One region of the Priestia sp. YIM B13490 genome, then DNA from elsewhere that is predicted to be linked to it. Evidence: riboswitches for the same ligand, from Rfam matches in the RefSeq annotation. Region 1 holds a riboswitch; each other region holds the start of a gene.
What was found. A riboswitch is a leader RNA that binds a small molecule or an ion and turns the genes downstream of it on or off. The one in region 1 is predicted to bind cobalamin.
Positions count from the first base shown of each region.

Region 2: another riboswitch for cobalamin. It lies ahead of ACFX4R_RS10755 (ABC transporter substrate-binding protein); the one in region 1 lies ahead of ACFX4R_RS13985 ((2Fe-2S) ferredoxin domain-containing protein).
Region 3: another riboswitch for cobalamin. It lies ahead of metE (5-methyltetrahydropteroyltriglutamate--homocysteine S-methyltransferase); the one in region 1 lies ahead of ACFX4R_RS13985 ((2Fe-2S) ferredoxin domain-containing protein).

Region 1 is NZ_JBHZOT010000003.1:786,717-793,294, reverse strand. It holds gene ACFX4R_RS13995 (M42 family metallopeptidase) at 1-515, shown strand, start outside; gene ACFX4R_RS13990 (hypothetical protein) at 866-1,024, shown strand; cobalamin riboswitch at 1,171-1,349, shown strand; cobalamin riboswitch at 1,468-1,647, shown strand; gene ACFX4R_RS13985 ((2Fe-2S) ferredoxin domain-containing protein) at 1,749-2,129, shown strand; gene cobJ (precorrin-3B C(17)-methyltransferase) at 2,143-3,765, shown strand; gene ACFX4R_RS13975 (sirohydrochlorin chelatase) at 3,784-4,695, shown strand; gene cobK (precorrin-6A reductase) at 4,692-5,459, shown strand; gene ACFX4R_RS13965 (precorrin-8X methylmutase) at 5,465-6,112, shown strand; gene ACFX4R_RS13960 (cobalt-precorrin-5B (C(1))-methyltransferase) at 6,116-6,578, shown strand, end outside.
Region 2 is NZ_JBHZOT010000003.1:170,290-176,867, forward strand. It holds gene ACFX4R_RS10735 (BrxA/BrxB family bacilliredoxin) at 1-331, shown strand, start outside; gene ACFX4R_RS10740 (class I SAM-dependent methyltransferase) at 466-1,242, shown strand; gene ACFX4R_RS10745 (YpjP family protein) at 1,626-2,228, shown strand; gene ACFX4R_RS10750 (thioredoxin family protein) at 2,417-2,731, shown strand; cobalamin riboswitch at 2,823-2,955, shown strand; gene ACFX4R_RS10755 (ABC transporter substrate-binding protein) at 3,214-4,173, shown strand; gene ACFX4R_RS10760 (adenosylcobinamide amidohydrolase) at 4,262-4,870, shown strand; gene cbiB (adenosylcobinamide-phosphate synthase CbiB) at 4,875-5,861, shown strand; gene cobD (threonine-phosphate decarboxylase CobD) at 5,836-6,578, shown strand, end outside.
Region 3 is NZ_JBHZOT010000001.1:505,733-512,310, forward strand. It holds gene ACFX4R_RS02780 (sugar porter family MFS transporter) at 1-490, shown strand, start outside; gene ACFX4R_RS02785 (hypothetical protein) at 635-823, shown strand; gene ACFX4R_RS02790 (metallophosphoesterase family protein) at 1,066-1,941, shown strand; gene ACFX4R_RS02795 (hypothetical protein) at 2,471-2,722, shown strand; SAM riboswitch class I at 2,803-2,913, shown strand; cobalamin riboswitch at 2,993-3,181, shown strand; gene metE (5-methyltetrahydropteroyltriglutamate--homocysteine S-methyltransferase) at 3,332-5,626, shown strand; gene ACFX4R_RS02805 (acetate uptake transporter) at 5,769-6,386, shown strand; gene ACFX4R_RS02810 (GNAT family N-acetyltransferase) at 6,530-6,578, shown strand, end outside.

The sequences.
Region 1 (6,578 bases):
TTATTAAATCTCGTCATCTCGATGATAAAGCAAGCGTAGCTTTATTGCTCCAGCTCATAAAAACAATTCAAGAAGAACAGATCGAACTGCCATACACTACGCATTTTCTCATTTCAAATAATGAAGAAATTGGATACGGAGGGAATTCGAACATTACGCCTCAAACAGTAGAATACTTAGCGGTTGATATGGGTGCTATGGGAGATGGACAATCTACCGATGAATACACCGTGTCTATTTGTGTAAAAGATTCAAGCGGCCCATATCATTACGGTTTGAGAAAGCATTTGGTGGAGCTAGCTAAGCAGCATGATATTCAGTACAAATTAGATATTTATCCGTTTTACGGATCAGATGCTTCTGCTGCTATTCGTGCCGGACACGATATCGTACACGGCTTAATTGGTCCAGGAATTGATTCTTCTCATGCGTTTGAGAGAACGCATCAAGATTCATTAAACCATACGTATAAGCTTCTTTATCACTATGTGCAGTCGAACATGGTTCTGCTTTAAGAAAGCAATATTTAATTAGTGTATTTTTATGCAAAATAAAGAGCAGGACGGGATTGTGATGTCTGTACTTTCCTTTCCTAAAAAAGAAGCCGGCTGTCCGGCTTCTTTTTTTAATAAATACTATATATTTTTTACTGGTGAAGCAACAGTTGGTTAAAAAAGCACCTTTTTAAAGAGGTATAATATTGCTTAAACCTTTTGTACATTTTGTTCATTTACAGAAGTTAAAATGTTTTTAAATTTTTAAAAGTTTCTTGTGACAAGTTTTGTAGAATGGGTTTTCAAAAGGAAATGGTTTCGGCATAATGTGGATATAGCGATCACTACAATAATCGGAGGCGAATCTTTTCATGTGGGTACTGACGGTATATGCTGGAAAAGAAATGAAAATGTTTGAATTTGAAACTGAAAAGCAGGCGAGAGAAGCTTTTGCCAAAACAAATGGCTGTAAAGTTCTTTCAGAAGTGGTGTATTATAATGATCCTCATTTAACATTAGTAGCTATATAATGAAAAAACAAGAGCTGACTTTATGCTCTTGTTTTTTTATAGGTGCTTGTATCTTCCGAAAAGAATAGAGTTGAAATAAAAAAAAATGTACGCTATGATATGGTAGTTACTTCTATTATTCTGATAGTTTAAAAGGTTCATATATATCAAACAGCAACAGTAAAGATGCCAAGAAGGCTTAATAGGGAAACTGGTGAAAGACCAGTACTGCCCCCGCAACTGTAAGTGTGGACGAACGAGTATAACCACTGTGAAAAAATCACGGGAAGGTTCTCAAGTAGAATGATACACAAGTCAGGAGACCTGTCTTTATTGTGAAGTTTCTATTTCTCCGGGGAGCGGGAAGGGAAACGTTGGCTTAAAGTGGCATTCGTGTACACTCTTATTCTGACGTTTTACCCGCTCGCATATTAGCGAAGCGGGTTTTTCTCGTATCGAAAAACTACATATCGTGCAAAAAAGGTGCGCAATGTTCACATTGCGTTAAATGGGAAGTCTGGTGTGAAGCCAGCGCGGTACCCGCCACTGTGAAGAGGAGCTGATTGCATATGCCACTGTATTTGGGAAGGCGCAATCAAGTGATGAATCGAAGTCAGGAAACCAGCCTTTTTCTAATGCGAAGCTTACCCTACGGGATATAGGTGGAAGTGCAAAAACTTAGTTTGAATTTTCTGCGCCTCTATCATTGATAGAGGCGCTTTTTTTAGTAAAGGAGCGAATGAGTGTGACGACGTGGAACTTAAACGGAACAAAACATCACGTATTGATTTGTAATGGAAGCAGCTGTATGAGAAAAGGTGGAGAAGAAGCCACACAAGCTATTCGAAATAAAGTGACGGAACTGGATTTGGATGAAACGGTTCATACAACGCGTACGCGCTGTAACGGACGATGCAAAGATGCTCCTGTAGCTATCGTCTATCCTTCAGGAGATTGGTACAAGCAGGTCACTGAAACCGTGGCTCACCGGATTGTCGAAGAGCATTTAGCAGGAGGCTGCAGTGTAAAGGAATCGCTTATTTATGAATATGATCAAAATGGTTTCGTTTCTCCGGAAAACAGTGACTCCATAGAAGGAATTGACAAAGTAAAAAGTAACGCATAAAGGAGGAGCTAGCATGAAAGGTAAACTGTTAGTTATTGGATTTGGGCCGGGGAGCTTTGAACATATTACACAGCGAGCAAGAGAAGCCATTCAAGAAAGTGATATGATCATCGGTTACAAAACCTATGTGGAATTAATTCAAGGACTGTTAACGAATCAGCAAATTATTAGTACGGGAATGACCGAAGAAGTAAGCCGTGCACAGGAAGCTGTAAAGCAAGCCGAAGCAGGAAAAACCGTAGCTGTCATTTCGAGCGGAGATGCAGGAGTATACGGAATGGCAGGCCTTGTATATGAAGTGTTGATTGAAAAAGGCTGGAAAAAAGAAACGGGCGTAGAGCTGGAAGTAATTCCTGGCATTTCGGCTATCAATTCATGCGCATCTCTCCTTGGAGCGCCCGTGATGCACGATGCTTGTACGATTAGTTTAAGTGACCACCTTACGCCGTGGGATCTAATCGAAAAAAGAATTGAAGCAGCTGCACAAGCAGATTTTGTAGTGGCTTTTTACAACCCAAAGAGCGGAAGACGAACAAGACAAATTGTTGAAGCGCAAAGGATTCTATTAAAGTACCGTTCTCCTGATACGCCTGTTGGTCTTGTGAAAAGCGCTTATCGTGACCGTGAAGAAGTCGTAATGACTAACTTAAAAGACATGTTAAACCATGAAATAGGCATGCTGACTACCGTTGTTGTCGGAAATTCATCTACGTTCTTTTACGACGATTTAATGATTACACCGCGCGGGTATCAGCGGAAATATACCCTCAACCAAACGGAGCAGCCGCTAAGACCGCATCAGCGACTTCGAAAAGAAGCAGAACCATGGGCTCTCGATCAAGAAGAGACTGTAGAGCAAACAGCTTCAGCAATTGAAGCAGTTCAGACCAAACCAGAAGAAACAGCAACTTCACGAGCTCTTGCAGAAGAAGCGCTTCAAGCAATTTTAGGTGAAACCACTTCTGGGGTCGTACACCAGCCAATACAGTCAATTTTCGAAGTCGCGGTTAGTCCAGGACTTGCCAATAAGAAATTCACGCCTGTTCAAATGACAACACTAGCAGAAGTTGTTGGTGAAAAAGGTACGATGGAGTATACACCTGACCATCAAATCAAACTTCAAATTCCAACAGCCCAGCCAGATGTGATTATTAAAAAGCTCCAAGCAGCTTCCTTTTTACTATCTCCGGTCGGAGACGTGTTCACAATTAAAGCGTGTGATTTTTGTGATGGAGAAAAAAGCGATGCTATTCCACATACGGAAGAATTACAAAAACGCCTCGGGGGAATGGACATGCCAAAAGAGCTGAAGCTTGGTATTAATGGATGCGGTATGGCCTGTTATGGCGCAGTTCAAGAAGATATCGGCATTGTCTATAGAAAAGGTGCGTTTGATTTATTTTTAGGAGCTAAAACGGTTGGACGAAATGCGCATTCAGGTCAAATTGTGGCGGAAGGCATAGCACCCGATGACATTGTTGAAATAGTGGAGAACATTGTCCATGAATATAAAGAAAAAGGTCATCCTAATGAGCGATTTCATAAATTCTTTAAGCGTGTGAAGAACGTTTATGGATTCGACTATCAAGATATAACACCAAAAATAAAAGTAGAACCAGCTCCGTGTGGAGATTAAAAAATGGGAGGGCATTATATGAAATCAGTTTTATTTGTCGGTCATGGAAGCAGAGATCCTGAAGGGAACGATCAAATTCGCGAATTTATTTCGACTATGAAGCATGATTGGGACGCATCTATCTTAATAGAAACGTGTTTTCTAGAATTTGAACGCCCAAATGTAAGTCAAGGCATTGATACATGTGTGGCAAAAGGAGCAAAAGATGTAGTTGTAATTCCAATTATGCTCTTGCCTGCTGGCCACTCTAAAATACATATTCCGGCGGCTATAGATGAAGCTAAGGAAAAATATCCACACGTAAACTTCGTATACGGACGTCCCATTGGCGTTCATGAAGAAGCCCTTGAAATTTTAAAAACGAGATTACAAGAATCAGGAGAGAATTTAGAAACTCCAGCTGAAGACACGGCTGTTATCGTCTTAGGGCGAGGGGGAAGTGATCCTGATGCAAACAGTGATTTATATAAAATTACGCGCCTTCTTTGGGAAAAAACAAATTATAAAATCGTTGAAACTTCTTTTATGGGCGTGACCGCTCCACTGATTGATGAAGGCGTGGAGCGATGTTTGAAATTGGGCGCTAAAAAAGTGGTTATTCTCCCGTATTTCTTATTTACAGGAGTATTAATTAAGCGATTAGAAGAAATGGTGAAGCAGTATAAAATGCAGCATGAAAACATTGAGTTTAAGCTCGCCGGCTATTTCGGTTTTCACCCAAAACTGCAGACAATTTTAAAAGAACGTGCTGAAGAAGGATTAGAAGGTGAAGTGAAAATGAACTGCGATACGTGTCAATATCGCCTTGGCATTATGGAGCATATTGATCACCATCATCATCACGATCATGACCATGATCACGGACACCATCACCACGATCACCATCATGACCACGATCATCATGAAGATAAGGTCGGCGAGCTAAAATGATTTTATTGTTAGCCGGAACTAGCGATGCACGTGCATTAGCCGTGCAAGTGAAAAAAGCAGGTCATGAGGTTACGGCAACGGTTGTAACCGAAAACGCAGCTATCGAATTACAGCGTGCAGAAGTGAAAGTGAAAATTGGACGTCTCACAAAAGAAGATATGATGGATTTTGTAAACGAACATCGTGTAAAAGCTATTGTGGATGCAAGTCATCCTTTTGCAGAAGAAGCATCTAAAAATGCTATCGGCGCGGCTGCTGAAACAGCGATTCCTTACATACGCTATGAGCGGGCTTCGCAGGCTTTTACCTATGATAATATGACAATGGTTTCTACGTATGAAGAAGCAGCAGAAGTAGCAGCTGAGAAAAAAGGAGTTATTATGCTGACAACAGGCAGCAAAACGCTGCAGGTTTTTACAGAAAAGCTGCTTCCTCTTTCAGATGTACGGCTTGTTGCTCGTATGCTTCCAAGGCTGGATAATATGGAAAAGTGCCAGCAATTGGGATTTTCGCAAAAAAATATTATTGCTATTCAAGGGCCGTTTACAAAAGAGTTTGATCGAGCGCTGTATAAGCAATACGGAGTGACGGTCATGGTCACAAAAGAAAGCGGAAAAGTTGGATCTGTGGATGAAAAAGTGGAAGCAGCTAAAGAGTTAGGCTTAGATATTATTATGATTGGGCGACCGAAAATTGAGTATGGAACCGTGTATTCCACTTTTGAAGAAGTGGTTCATGCTTTAGTAAACCAAAATAGGAGTTGATTGAGATGGATTTTCGTACAGAATTTAAACCGTTAACTGTTCAGCCTCAGCAAATAGAAGGAAAAAGTTTTGAGATGATTACAGAAGAGCTTGGGCCTCATCCGTTTACAGACGAACAGTACCCAATTGTTCAGCGCGTAATTCATGCGTCTGCAGACTTTGAGCTTGGACGCAGCATGCTGTTTCATCCGGATGCGATTCAAGCAGGAATTAAAGCTATTCGCAGCGGCAAGCAAGTGGTTGCAGATGTACAAATGGTGCAAGTAGGAACAAACAAGCAGCGAATTGAAAAACACGGCGGTGAAATCAAAGTTTATATTTCGGATCCGGACGTAATGGAAGAAGCAAAGCGCTTAAATACAACGCGTGCAATTATTTCTATGCGAAAAGCCATCAAAGAAGCAGACGGTGGAATTTTTGCAATTGGGAACGCACCCACAGCTTTACTTGAATTAATTCGTTTGATTAAAGAAGGAGAAGCGAAGCCTGGGCTTGTTATTGGTCTGCCGGTAGGATTTGTTTCAGCAGCTGAATCTAAAGAAGAACTTGCAAAACTTGACGTGCCGTTTATTACAAACATCGGGCGAAAAGGCGGCAGTACGGTAACGGTTGCTGCATTAAATGCAATTTCAATTCTTGCAGATCAGGTGTAACGCATGAAGGAAGTACCAAAAGAACCTAAGAAACTCAGAGAAGGCTATACGACGGGCGCTTGTGCCACGGCAGCTACGAGAGCAGCTCTGCTTACGCTAATTTCAGGAGAAGTGCAAGATGAGTCAACGATTTACCTACCTGTCGGCCGCTTTGCTACGTTTCATCTTGAAGAATGCGAGTATCGCACAAGCAGCGCTGTAGCTAGCATCATTAAAGATGCTGGAGATGATCCCGATGCCACGCACGGAGCGCTGATTATTTCTGAAGTTTCGTGGTGTAATGGTGCAGGTATTATCATTGATGGAGGAGTGGGAGTAGGGCGTGTAACAAAGCCCGGCCTCCCGGTTCCTGTCGGTGAAGCAGCCATTAACCCTGTTCCAAGAAAGATGCTGAAAGAAACGGCTGAACAGCTTCTAGCTGAATACAATATACAAAAAGGCGTTAAGATTGTCATCTCGGTTCCTG
Region 2 (6,578 bases), 620 kb from region 1:
TTTTATGGAAAACGTAGAAGGAACAACTTTTGTTGTCGTTAATTCAGTTTGTGGATGCGCTGCCGGTTTAGCACGTCCTGCAGCAACGCAAGCGTACTTACAGTCTGAGCAAAAACCAGATCAAGTGGTAACTGTTTTTGCCGGCCAAGATAAGGAAGCAACAGCTAAAATGCGTGAATATTTTGGTGACATTGAGCCTTCATCACCGTCTATGGCGCTTTTAAAAGGAAAAGAAGTCGTTCATTTTATTCCTCGACATGAAATTGAAGGTCAGCCTTTAGAAGTTATTTTTGAAAACATTTTAAATGGCTTTAAGCAGCACTGTTCATAAAATGTCCTGCTTTTGTCACATCTAGTATATAGATTTTTAGAGAAAAATCGCATATACTTTATAAGAAAAAGGATGTCTATCGGCATCCTTTTTCTTTATGTAAATAGCCAAACAGTGTAGGGGGAGTTATGAAAGTGATTGTTACGACTGCTGGTCGAACAAATGAACAGATGATTGTAAAAGCCAAACAAGTAGCCGCTGATTTAAGTATACCTTTTGTAGTAAGAGAGAAGAAATCCGTTGCAGATCTTCAGAATCTTCAAGCTGCAGACGTGCTGGTTGTCGGTAAGAATAGAGTAGAATTGCATGTCCAAAATGAAGAGGAACCTATTTTTTTTCATCCAAATTCCGCTATGTTTAGAGTGAAGAGATGGCTGCGAGGAGAACCTGATCCGTTTATTGAAGCTGCTAGTTTGGAAAAAGGAATGAGCGTGCTTGACTGTACACTTGGTCTTGCATCGGATAGTATGATGGCGAGCGCAGCGGTAGGGAAAAGCGGGAAAGTTGTCGGACTAGAAGGCAACCGCTATGTAGCTTATTTAGTCAAACAAGGACTTTTAAATTGGGAAAGTGACGTACAAGAGTTGAACGATGCAATGAAGCGTATAAACGTGGTTCATCAAAATTTCGAATCGTTTTTGGCGTGTTGTGAAGATAATTCTTTTGATGTTGTCTACTTTGATCCTATGTTTCAAGAGCAAATTGATGAATCGAATGGAATTAACGGTATTAAAGCAATAGCACTGTATACTACGCTAACGCCAATGGCTATACAAGAAGCAAAAAGAGTAGCCAAACAAAAGATCGTGCTAAAAGATCATTGGAAAAGCAGTCGTTTTGAAGAACATGGATTTATCGTACAAAAACGAAAAACATCAAAATTTCATTATGGGACAATTGATATACAATAATAAACAAAAAAGTAAAACGAATCCTGATCATTGAAAAGACTTCCAAAACCTTTTAGGAATTAAAAAGTTTTGGAAGTTTTTTTTATGAATTTCATCTAAAGTTCATAAAAGTATGATATATTTTTGAACATAAAAATACTTTTGTGTTTAAGCATCCAGCAAAAAAGGAATATCTTGTATAGGTTTCCGCTCGGTGTGACAACCTCAAACAGAAGAAGGAAGGTGCTAACTAAAAAGTCTTCGAATGCCCGTAGGCAGCATAAATGAATAAGCAAATATAGGTAAAAAATTAATAAGTATGTTACAATACCTAGTGAGTTATAACAATGAATTTTACGATATGAAAAGACCATATGGGAAAAGATGAGAAAGGAAAGATACGAATGCCTAGATGGATAAAAAGAATGCTAGTTGTATTTATTACAGTATTTACATTTGGGCTTGTCACTCCACCAGAATATTTATACGTTGATGATGCAAAAGCGGACAAGCAACATAAAGCAGGGTATGTAAGAGAAACAACTCCTGTCACAGCTGTTATAGAAGATATTCATTTGCCATATGAAGAACCAAAATATGAAGACGTTTCATCATTTGTTACGTATGCAATGGAATCAGCTGAAAAACAGTCAGTGGAAAAATTCGGAACAAAAATTGGACCTGTCATTGAAGATGAATTTCGTCAAGCAGTGTTACCTAAAATTGAAGAAGTGCTGACCGACATTGGCACTGAACGTGAACAGTCAATTCAGAATCTCGAGATAAGCGAGCATCCTGCTGCTGGCTACGGTGAAAAGATTTTCCATGTATATGACCGGGAAACCGGTCAGGACTTAATACGATTTCATGTACGGCGTGAAAATCCTCCAAAAGATGGATACTGGTTTAATTTTCACTATCATGCGGCTGCAGATAATTTTCAGAAGCATTATGATTTAGGGAAAATTTATTGGAACCGAAACATGCCGCCTAAATGGTTTAGCTGATAATAGACACAACATTCTGCGATTTCGAAATGTTAGCTTTTTTAAGCTAGCATTTTTTTACGTCTAAAACCGTTAGGGTCTAAATAAGCTGAAACATTAGCACAACGATAAAAAAATCGTTTATAATGAAGTCAGACTTCTTACCATAGAATAGTGAGAAGGAACGAATAGATGCTGGAGGTAACACAATGAAACAATTTACGGAAGAAAAACAATTTCGCGAACAAATTAAGAACGAAACACTAAGCGTTGGGATTTTTACGACAACGTGGTGTCCTGATTGCAAACGTTTGGATATGTTCATTGATGAAATCGTTGATGAAAATACAGATAAAGCATGGTTTAAAATTGACAAGGATGAGTTTGAAGAACTTTCTGCTGAAAACAATGTAATGGGTATTCCTTCTCTTCTTGTATATAAAAACGGTGAAAAAATTGCACACTTGCACAGTGCAAATGCTAAAACGCCTGAAGCGGTCCGTGAATTTTTAGCAACTCTTTAATCCCTTAAGCTGCGAGAGCATTCTCGCAGCTTTTTTTTGTGAGAATGGCTATTTCCATTTTTCCATGAGTGGGGTATACTAGGACAAGTGAATAATCGTAAAGCAATAAGGTCTCAATTTAAAGATTGAGTGAAAAGGGAAGTCTGGTGAAAAACCAGCGCGGTCCCGCCACTGTAAGCGCTTTGTGCGTAAGTCAGGAGACCTGCCTTATTGTTAGCTGTGAAACCTTCGAGGAAGGGTGAAGCAGGGTAATGAACATACATATCAAGTATAGTGAACGGATTCTTTTCCTGCTTATCTTGACGTTACCTGCTTTGCTTTCAATTGAAAGTAAAGCTTTTTTATTTTGAAGCTGCCGGCGAGCAGTATACATAGTCAAAGCGGAAAAACGGGATAGCGCTGCTTTTTGCATGATCATTTGCTTTTTCTTTAACGTGGAGGTTTCGTATTCACAATGAACAATATATAGGGGGAGTATTTAGATGAAAAAATGGCTTTCGTATTCCATTATTGCACTGTTAGTCATCGTACTTGCTGCATGCGGTGCAGGCAGCCAAAGCAACAGTGATAAAAAAACGAAGCAAGATACGGCACAAACGTCACAAGCTGCATTTCCAGTGAAGGTAAAAGACGCGCGTGATAAAGAAATTACGTTGAAAAAACAGCCTAAGAAAATTGTTTCCTTAATGCCAAGTAATACGGAGATTGTATATGCCCTTGGCCTTGAAAAAGAATTAGTCGGTGTTACAAGCAACGATGATTATCCTAAAAGCGTAAAGAAAAAAGCGCAGGTAGGAGATATGAACGTTAATGCGGAAAAAGTTATTGCTTTAAATCCTGATTTAGTGCTGGCACACGCTTCAAGTATGGGCGTTTCGGATGAAGTATTTAAACAAATTGAAAGTGCGGGTATTCCGGTATTTGTTGTAAAAGATTCAACAACGTTTGATACGGTTTATGATTCTATTACGCAAATCGGTAAATTAACAGGTAAAACAAAAGAAGCTAATCAAACAATTAAAGACATGAAAGAAAAAGTAGCTTCAATTGAGAAAAAAGCAAAAACGATTTCAAAAGAAGATCGTAAAAAAGTATGGATAGAGGTATCAGGAGCTCCTGAGATTTATACAACAGGAAAAGGTACGTTCATGAACGAAATGCTTACTATGATCGGTGCTGATAACGTAGCAGCTAGTGAAAAGGGTTGGGTTAAGTTTTCTGAAGAGCAAGTTGTTAAGTTAAACCCTGACGTTATTATCGCAACGTATGATGCAGACAAAAATGAGATTATGAAGCGTCCCGCTTGGAGCAGCATGACTGCTGTAAAAGAGGGTAACATCGAGAAGGTTGATCAAAACAAAATCAATCGCTTAGGACCTCGTATTGTAGATGGCTTAGAGGACTTAGCAAAAGCAGTATACCCTGAGGTGTACAATAAATAAGAAGAGGGACCATATTCCAGTTCGAATTGAAAAGGGGATTGGTCCCTTTTCACATCTTAAAATTGAAGAAAGGCCTGAGCTTTTAATCATGAAAACCGAGACTTCTTATAAAACATACAGCTCAGGGGTTTTAGGAACAGGCATTACGGAAACGGACACCTTTTACAATCGATTTGTTCACAAAGACTATTATTCAGATACTCCTTCTTTGGAGTATGAGCAATATTTGATGAAAGAAAATGTGCGCCATGAGCAAATCGTAGGGTTGATGACAGCCGTGTGGTTAAAAGAAAGAGCGGTTTACTGTTATGAAGGCTACGGAGTAAGAGTAGCTTCCGTGATAACGGCTGGAATAGGAAACGCAGTAGATATTACAGCTGACGAAGCTGTCCCGTTCTATTCCTCTCCTGGTACAATTAATATGTTTTTTTTCGTGGAAGGTACGCTTACGGATGCAGCGTTTTTACAGCTTTTTATTGCGGCCACAGAAGCTAAAACAAAAACGCTGTCACAGCTGGGTGTCATAGATCCGGCTACAAAGACGATTGCTACGGGAACATCTACGGACAGCATCTCAGTTGCAGCGTCTCAGCAAGGATCATTATATGAATATGCAGGCTCTATGACCGCTTTAGGGCAAGCGGTAGCCAAGCTGGTGAAAATAAGCTTAGAGCAGGGACTTAAGGGAAAGAGGTGAAGAAATGAGTATTACACAAGCGATAATTGCACACATGACGGCCATGACGATTGCTTTACTAATTGACCGAATTATAGGCGATCCCGAAAATTGGCCGCATCCCGTTCGCTGGTTTGGCAAATGGATTTATTGGATAGATTCTAGATTAAATAAAGGTGCAGGAAAACGATTCAAAGGATTACTTCTTGTGATAAGTATGGCTGTGCTCGCAGGAGTTGTTCCCTTTTTGTTCCTCCATGCTTTGTACGGAGTTCATTTTATAGCAGGTGTTTTAGTAGAGAGCGTAATGATTGCGACTACTATATCCACTCGTTCTTTAAGCGAAGCTGCTTATAAGGTACAAAAGCCGCTTCAGCTAGGAGATATGGAGAAAGCTAGATATGAAGTAAGTATGATTGTGGGACGAGATACAGATCGTTTGTCAGAAGGAGAAATTGCCAGAGCGACGGTAGAGACCGTGGCTGAAAATACAAGTGATGGTATTACAGCTCCGCTTTTTTATGCATTTATAGGAGGAGGAGCCCTAGCCTTTTTTTACCGAGCTATTAACACATGTGATTCGATGGTTGGGTACAAAAATGACCGCTACTTTCTGTTCGGCTACTTTAGTGCAAAAACCGATGACGTATTAAACTATATTCCAAGTCGGTTAACTGCAGTGGTGATGACGGCTGTTAATGTAGCAAAAAGCCAGTATTCTCTTGGGCATGTAACGAGTTTGATTAAGCGTGATGCTAAGAAGCATCCTAGCCCAAATAGCGGATACGGGGAAAGCGCAGTGGCTGCTCTGTTAGGTATTCAACTCGGCGGGCTTAATACATATAAAGGCATAGAATCTAATCGTGCAAAAATGGGTGAACCACTCATTCCTCTGCAAGCCGGTCATATTGAACAAGCTGTTTTCATTATGAAAAGGACGGTCTATGCTACGTGGTTATTATATCTTTTGTTAGGAGGAGTTATTAGTGCTATTACCTACACATGGAGCTAATCCTAATGTCTTTTTAAAAGCAATAGGGGCCGAGAATTTGTCGCATATAAAAGACTTTAGCGTGAATACAAATCCTTTAGGGGCTCCCCTTGTGCTTCACGAAAAGTGGAACGAATTCAAGGGTGCAGCGTTTAGTTATCCTGACCCTCAAGTAACGGAGCTGAAAAATAAACTTGCAGCTCATCATCATGTTTCAGGTGCTCAAGTGCTGCCTACAAATGGCGCCGCTGAAGCGTTTTTCCTTATTGCTTCGTTATTTTCAGGAGAGAAAGCAGGGATTGTACAGCCGACTTTCGTTGAATATGAACAGGCAAGTAAAGCTTATGGATGTGAAGTGACATACGTTCCTTTATCTGAAGAAAATGGCTGGAGCTGGGATATAGAGTTGATTATGAGCATTCTTCCGGACATAAAAGTACTGTGGATTTGTCATCCAAATAATCCAACGGGCGTTATGTATAGTCATGAGGAATGGATGAAAGTAGTAAAAGCTGCTGCTCATCATGGTACATACTTAATGATTGATGAGGCATTTATTGATTTTGTCGAACATCAGCCTTCATTTGATTCTCTTATTCTGGATTATGAGCATATCATTGTTGTGCGTTCCATGACAAAGATGTTTAATATTGCCGGGCTTCGTCTTGGCTATATTTTGGCAAATGAAAAAATCATTAGCAAGATGGCTAAAAAGCAGCCTCCTTGGAGTGTAAATGG
Region 3 (6,578 bases), on a different contig from region 1:
TCTGCAGTTTGTTGATAGATTCAACCGCCGTACCATTCTTACGATTGGCGGCGCGGGTATGGCTCTTTCATTTTTCACACCGGCTATTCTAGGAGCGTTAGGGGTTAATGAAGTCGTTGTTAACTGGGTTACGTTAATTGCTCTTTGCTGCTTTATCCTTTGCTATGCGTTTTCTTGGGCGCCGCTTACGTGGATTATTGTAGGAGAAATTTTCCCGCTTTCTGTACGCGGCATCGGTGCTGGGATTTCATCTGCTTTTAACTGGACGGGATCGCTGGCAGTAGGGCTTGTGTTCCCAATTTTAGCTGATCAGTTTAGTTTGGGCGTTATCTTTTCAACGTTCGGGATCATTTGTATTCTCGGTTTATTCTTCATACGTTTTGTAGTTGTTGAAACAAAAGGACGTAGCCTAGAGCAAATTGAAACGGACATGGCAGCTCGTTCTGGAAGAAATTCTGTAAGTCCAGTTGAGCGTAATAAATATGTTTAATTGTCGTAAATGTTTTAAATGTAAGATGCTGAGATAAAAGTATTTTAGCTGAAGTGAAAAACGAACCACTAATCAAACACTTTGATTAGTGGTTCGTTTTTTTATGGTGAACGCAGGTTTCAGCTGTTTCGTTTCTTCTAGCAGTTGATTCGAGAGCAAGGCGAAGACTCCTGCGGGACAAGCGGAACAGATGAGACCCCGCAGGCGCACAAACGACGAGGAGGCTCATCGGCCGCCCGCAGAAAGCGAAGCCTTGCACGGAAATCAACTGCGGGGGAACAAGCGGTTCAGCTCATGTCGGCCTTTGTTCGTCCCCAGCCTCTTTCTTATTAGTAGATACAGAGAGTTCATCTTTTACCCTGTCCTATTAGTGCCTAATAAAATGGAAAGATAGGTTAGCTTATCATAATGTAGACTTTAATAGATATTCATAACTAGCAATTTCTAAAACGAAAGCTAAATGTGCGTTCTGCTTACAAGAAGGTAGTGACCATCATCAACAAATTCTCATATAAATAAGTAAGCTTGTTTACTTTTAACTAAATTTATTTATTAATAGGGGGATTAACTAGTTGATGAATTTGACGCTTCATGAACGTTCTGAAAAGTTATTAAAGCAAAGAATTAAACAATTAAATCCGAGAGATCCATTTAACTTTGTTTTTATGGGAGACAGCAGAGGTGACGGACCAAACGATAATTGTTTCACGATGAGCGGTGAATTTGAGCTTGTGTTAAAAAAGGCGGTGGAATTGAACCCGCTGTTTATTATTCATGGGGGAGACACCGTCTATACAGGGAAAAAAGAGTATTTGGAGCACTTTGTTAAGGTTGTTGAAAAAATCGCCCCGAACATTCCTATGTTTGTATGCGTAGGGAATCATGATGAACTGTACCTTGATGAAAGCAATCTCGAAAACTTCAGAGCCACTATCGGAAAAGTACACTGGGTCATTGATATTCCTGTCTTCAACTTCCGGTGCATCGCATTAAATAATGTCATCAGTCCCAAGAATAAAATATATGGATTTACAGATAGAGAGCTGAATTATTTAGAGCAGCAGCTAGAGGATGCTCCTCGTAATACCGTTGTAGCTATGCATGCGCAGCCAAATATTGGCCGGTGGTCAAATCTTGAAGGGTTTCCTGTAACGACTCCTCAAAGTCAAGAATTTTTTGATTTAATTCAAGAACACCGCGTGAAAAAAGTGTTAGTCAGCCACGTGCATGCGTATGACGAGCAGTTTATTAGAAAAAACAGAAACGGGTCGTTTACGCTTGGAAGAGGCACTGATTTTGTATTGTCAGGAGGCGCCGGCGCTCCCCTTGATTTTGAGCCGCCTTTAATTTTAAATAATTATAATTTTACGGAATTTTTTGTAAGCAGGTACGACATTTTAGGTCCTCTTCTTTGGAAGGATTTTGGACGACCTCGAAGAAATTGTTTGTAAAAACAAGAAAGTAGAAAGCTAGGTTCAAAAAAAGAGGCTGGAACAAAAGGGTTTTAGACGAAGTGAAACGAATCATCGATCAAGATGTGTGATTAGTGGTTCGTTTTTTTGTTAAGGCAAACGTAGGTTTCATGTGTATAGGTCTTTCTAGCAGGTGATTGGAGGACAAGACGAAGACTCCTGCGGGAAGCGAAGTCTTGTACGGAAATCAACTGCGGTGTCACAAGCGATTCAGCTCATGTATTCCATTTGCCTTTAGAGTGGATTCATTTGGTTATGTCTCAACCTCTTTTGGAAAAATGTGCATAACTCTTAACGAAACCTTGTAGCAGAAGGCTCAGTCAAACGTTATAATAGATAATGAATGATGATATATTCTCTATATTTGTCATATATTTGTATTACATATGTAATTAAAGAAAAACATTCACTTGATATACTGTTTAATGACTTAACTTTATCTTAAAATTTACAGTGAAATGCCTGTTTATAGAGGCTTAGAACATACACAGCAAATGGAGGAGCAATCATGGCAAACGAAAAGATGCAAGAAGGACTTGATCGTTTTATCAAGGAAGATTTAAATGACCTTTTAGGTAGACTGTTCCCCTTAATGGACCGGGAGTGTGCCGAAGAAAAAAGAAAGCTTATCGAAACAGCGGTAGAGTACATTTATTCGTCAGGATATCACCAAGGGGCAAAAGATTTAATCGAAACGCACCGAAAAGATGATTACAAATTGTTAAGGCAAAAGTTAGCGTCAGCGCCTCCTAAAAACTAATTTTTTTGAAATTTCTTTTGACAGCATAAATGTAAGGTGTTAAGATGACTCTACATTCAAAATATTATAAACAATTAAAACTCTTATTGAGAGAGGCGGAGGGACTGGCCCTGTGAAGCCCGGCAACCATTTAACATTCTTGTTGAAAAGGTGCTACATCCTGCAAAGCGTACAGCTTTGAAAAATAAGAGAGGATTTCATAGATACTATGCCTCTCTATTCGTGATAGAGAGGCTTTTTATTTTATGTGAATATGTTTTGAATGAACAATTTTATAAAAATGCATCAGGTGCTGTGTAACGAATGTACGCAGCTTAAAAGGGAAGACCGGTGAAAAGCCGGCGCGGTCCCGCCACTGTAATGGGGAGCAACTTATTAACCACTGTTTCATGTTGAAATGGGAAGGGATAAGAAGCGATGAACCTAAGTCAGGAGACCTGCCTGTTGTATGCACTTAAGCTCTACGGGATATAGAGAGGAGTGAGGAATACGTGTTGAGAAAAACAGGCTATCTCAACTTTAGTTAAGTATGCGTATCATCTCTCTTTTCATTTCGAAAAGAGAGATTTTTTAGTTTACCGATAAAAAAATATACAGGGAGTGGAAAAAATGAGCAGTGTAAAAAGTTCAAACTTAGGTTATCCAAGAATTGGTGAAAAACGAGAATGGAAAAAAGCGCTTGAGCAGTTTTGGGCAGGAAAACTAGAGAAAGATATCTTTCTGCAGGAAATTGAATCTCTTCGTCTAGGGCATTTAAAAAAACAGCGTGACGCAGGAATTGAATTGATTCCAGTCGGCGATTTTAGCTTATACGATCACGTGTTAGATACAGCCGCTATGTTCGGTCTAGTGCCAAAGCGCTTTGATTATGATGGGGGAGCGGTATCGCTTGAAACGTATTTTGACATCGCGCGAGGAACAAAAGGTGCGGTAGCTTCTACGATGACAAAATGGTTTAACACAAATTATCACTATATCGTACCAGAGCTTGAGGAATGTACGCCGGCACTTGTAGAAAATCGCCCGCTTCAATTTTACAAAGAAGCAAAACAGAAGCTGAATATTGAAGGCAAGCCCGTTGTTTTAGGTCCAGTAACATTTGTGAAGCTGTCAAAAGGATATAAAAAAAGTGAGTTTAAAGAAGTAGTTGAACAATTTGTTCCGCTTTATGCAACTATCTTAGCGGAGCTGCAAGCAGAAGGAGTAGAGTGGGTACAAATAGATGAGCCGGTTTTAGCTACAACGCTATCAAAAGAAGACCTGGCGCTTTACAAAGAAGTCTATCAAGCTTTGAAGGAAGCAGCACCGAATGTAAAAGTCATTTTACAAACGTATTTTGACAGCGTTGATTACTATAAAGAAGTCGTGTCTCTTCCTGTTGAAGGAATTGGTTTAGACTTTGTGCATGACCGAGGCGAAAATCTCACTGCCCTTAATAAATATGGTTTTCCAACTGATAAAGTGCTGGCAGCAGGAGTGATTGACGGACGAAACATTTGGCGTGAAAATTTGGACGAGCAGCTTTTAACGATCAGTGAAATTGAAGAAGCCGTATCAAAAGACCGTTTGATTCTTCAGCCTTCATCAAGTCTGCTACATGTTCCTGTCACGGTGAAAAATGAAGAGACGATTGATCCAGTATTGAAAAATGCGCTCTCTTTTGCAGATGAAAAGCTAAAGGAAATTACGCTGTTAACAAAAGCGGTGCAGCAAGGAAAAGAAGCAATAGAAGAAGAAATAAGCGTAAGCAAGCAGGCAATTCAAGCATTAAATGGATCATCTTTTCGAAATTGTCAAGATGTGCAAAAAGAGCTGAAGCAGCTGCACAGCTATAAAGCAGAGCGACAAGCGCCGTTTGACGTACGTCAGCGCGTTCAGCAAGAAGCGTTTCAACTGCCGCTTCTTCCAACGACCACGATTGGAAGCTTTCCGCAAACAAAAGAAGTGCGAAAAGAGCGTCTAAAATGGCGTAAAGGCGAGTTAAGCGATGAAGCATATGAAGCGTACATTAACGAGGAAATAAAAAAATGGATTGAAATTCAAGAAAACATCGGCTTAGATGTCCTTGTGCACGGAGAGTTTGAGCGTACGGATATGGTCGAATACTTCGGTGAGAAATTAGGAGGCTTTCAGTTTACGAAGTTTGGCTGGGTGCAATCTTACGGTTCTCGCTGCGTGAAGCCGCCGCTTATTTACGGAGATGTATCGTATGAGCAGGCGATGACGATCAAAGAAACGGTCTACGCACAGTCTCTAACAAATAAGCCGGTTAAAGGAATGCTGACGGGTCCGATTACGATTTTAAACTGGTCGTTTGTGCGTGATGATATCCCGCGCTACGACGTCGCAAATCAAATTGCGCTTGCTCTTAGAAAAGAAGTAGAAGCACTTGAAAGTCAGGGCATTTCAATGATTCAAGTAGATGAACCGGCGCTGCGTGAAGGACTGCCGTTAAAACGAGAAAACTGGGACAGCTACTTAAATGCTGCGGTGTATGCGTTCAAGCTAGCGACGGTATCGGTGCAAAACGAGACGCAAATTCACACGCATATGTGCTATTCAGAATTCGAAGAGATTATTGATGCGATTAAAGCGCTGGAAGCCGACGTGATTTCCATTGAAACGTCTAAAAGCCACGGTGAATTAATTTATGCGTTTGAAAAACATACGTACAATCAAGGAATTGGACTTGGCGTATATGATATTCACAGCCCGCGCGTACCGAAGCTTGAAGAGCTTCAGCGAAACATTGACCGCGCTCTAAAGGTGCTTGATCCTGCATTATTTTGGATTAATCCCGACTGCGGCCTTAAAACAAGAGGAATAAGCGAGACGGTTGAAGCTTTAAAAGTGATGGTTGAGTCTGCAAAACAAACCAGAAAAAATTTATTACAAAACGTTTAATAATAAGAAAGTAAAGGCCAAGCAGTGTAACCGCTACACTGCTTGGTCTTATGGGATTTTAAAAGGCCAAAAATATCCATTGACACTTCCCGCACATTTTTGTATCTTTTTAAAGGTGTTTTTAAAATCAGGGAGGTACAACATGAGTAACAACAGCACGCAGCACGTTAAAATTGTAACAGCGGATCCATCAGCGCTAGGTCTATTCGGACTTGCCATGGTGACACTTGTTGCATCGTTTCAAAAGCTTGGGGTAACCGATGGTGTTTCATTGGTATTGCCATGGGCGGTTTTTTTAGGCGGAATAGGACAGTTAATCGCGTCTATGCAAGATTTCAAACATAATAATACCTTCGGCGCAACTGCTTTTGGTGCCTTCGGGTTATTTTGGCTAGGTGTAGCTATGACATGGCTTATTCAGCTTGGAGCATTTGGAGAAGCGCTCGCAAAAGAAGCGGATCCAAAGCAGCTCGCATTTGCTTTTGTCGGCTACTTGATTTTCAGCGTTTTTATGACAGTTGGAGCAATGGGCACTCATAAAGTATTATTTATTATTTTTGTGTTAATTGATTTCTTATTCATTGGATTATCGCTAAGTACATTTGGTGTGGCATATGAATACACGCACTTACTAGCAGCAGTGTCAGAGCTATTGATTGCTCTGTTTTCATTCTATGGATCTGCAGCGGCTATATTAAATACTCACTATGGTCGAATTGTGCTTCCGGTGGGCAAGCCGTTTGGAGCATTTATCAAATAATCAAGATGTTAATTAAAAAGCGAAGTAGGGTTGAATTCTGTATGATGCAGAGGTCAATCCTTTTTTGTTTGGGCATTTTTATATATAGTAGAAAGAGATAGTTATATGTAATAGAAGCTTTTAGAGAAAAAAGAAAATACATAATGAAAGGAAACGTTCCAATGATTATAAGACAAGTGGAGGAAAAAGATT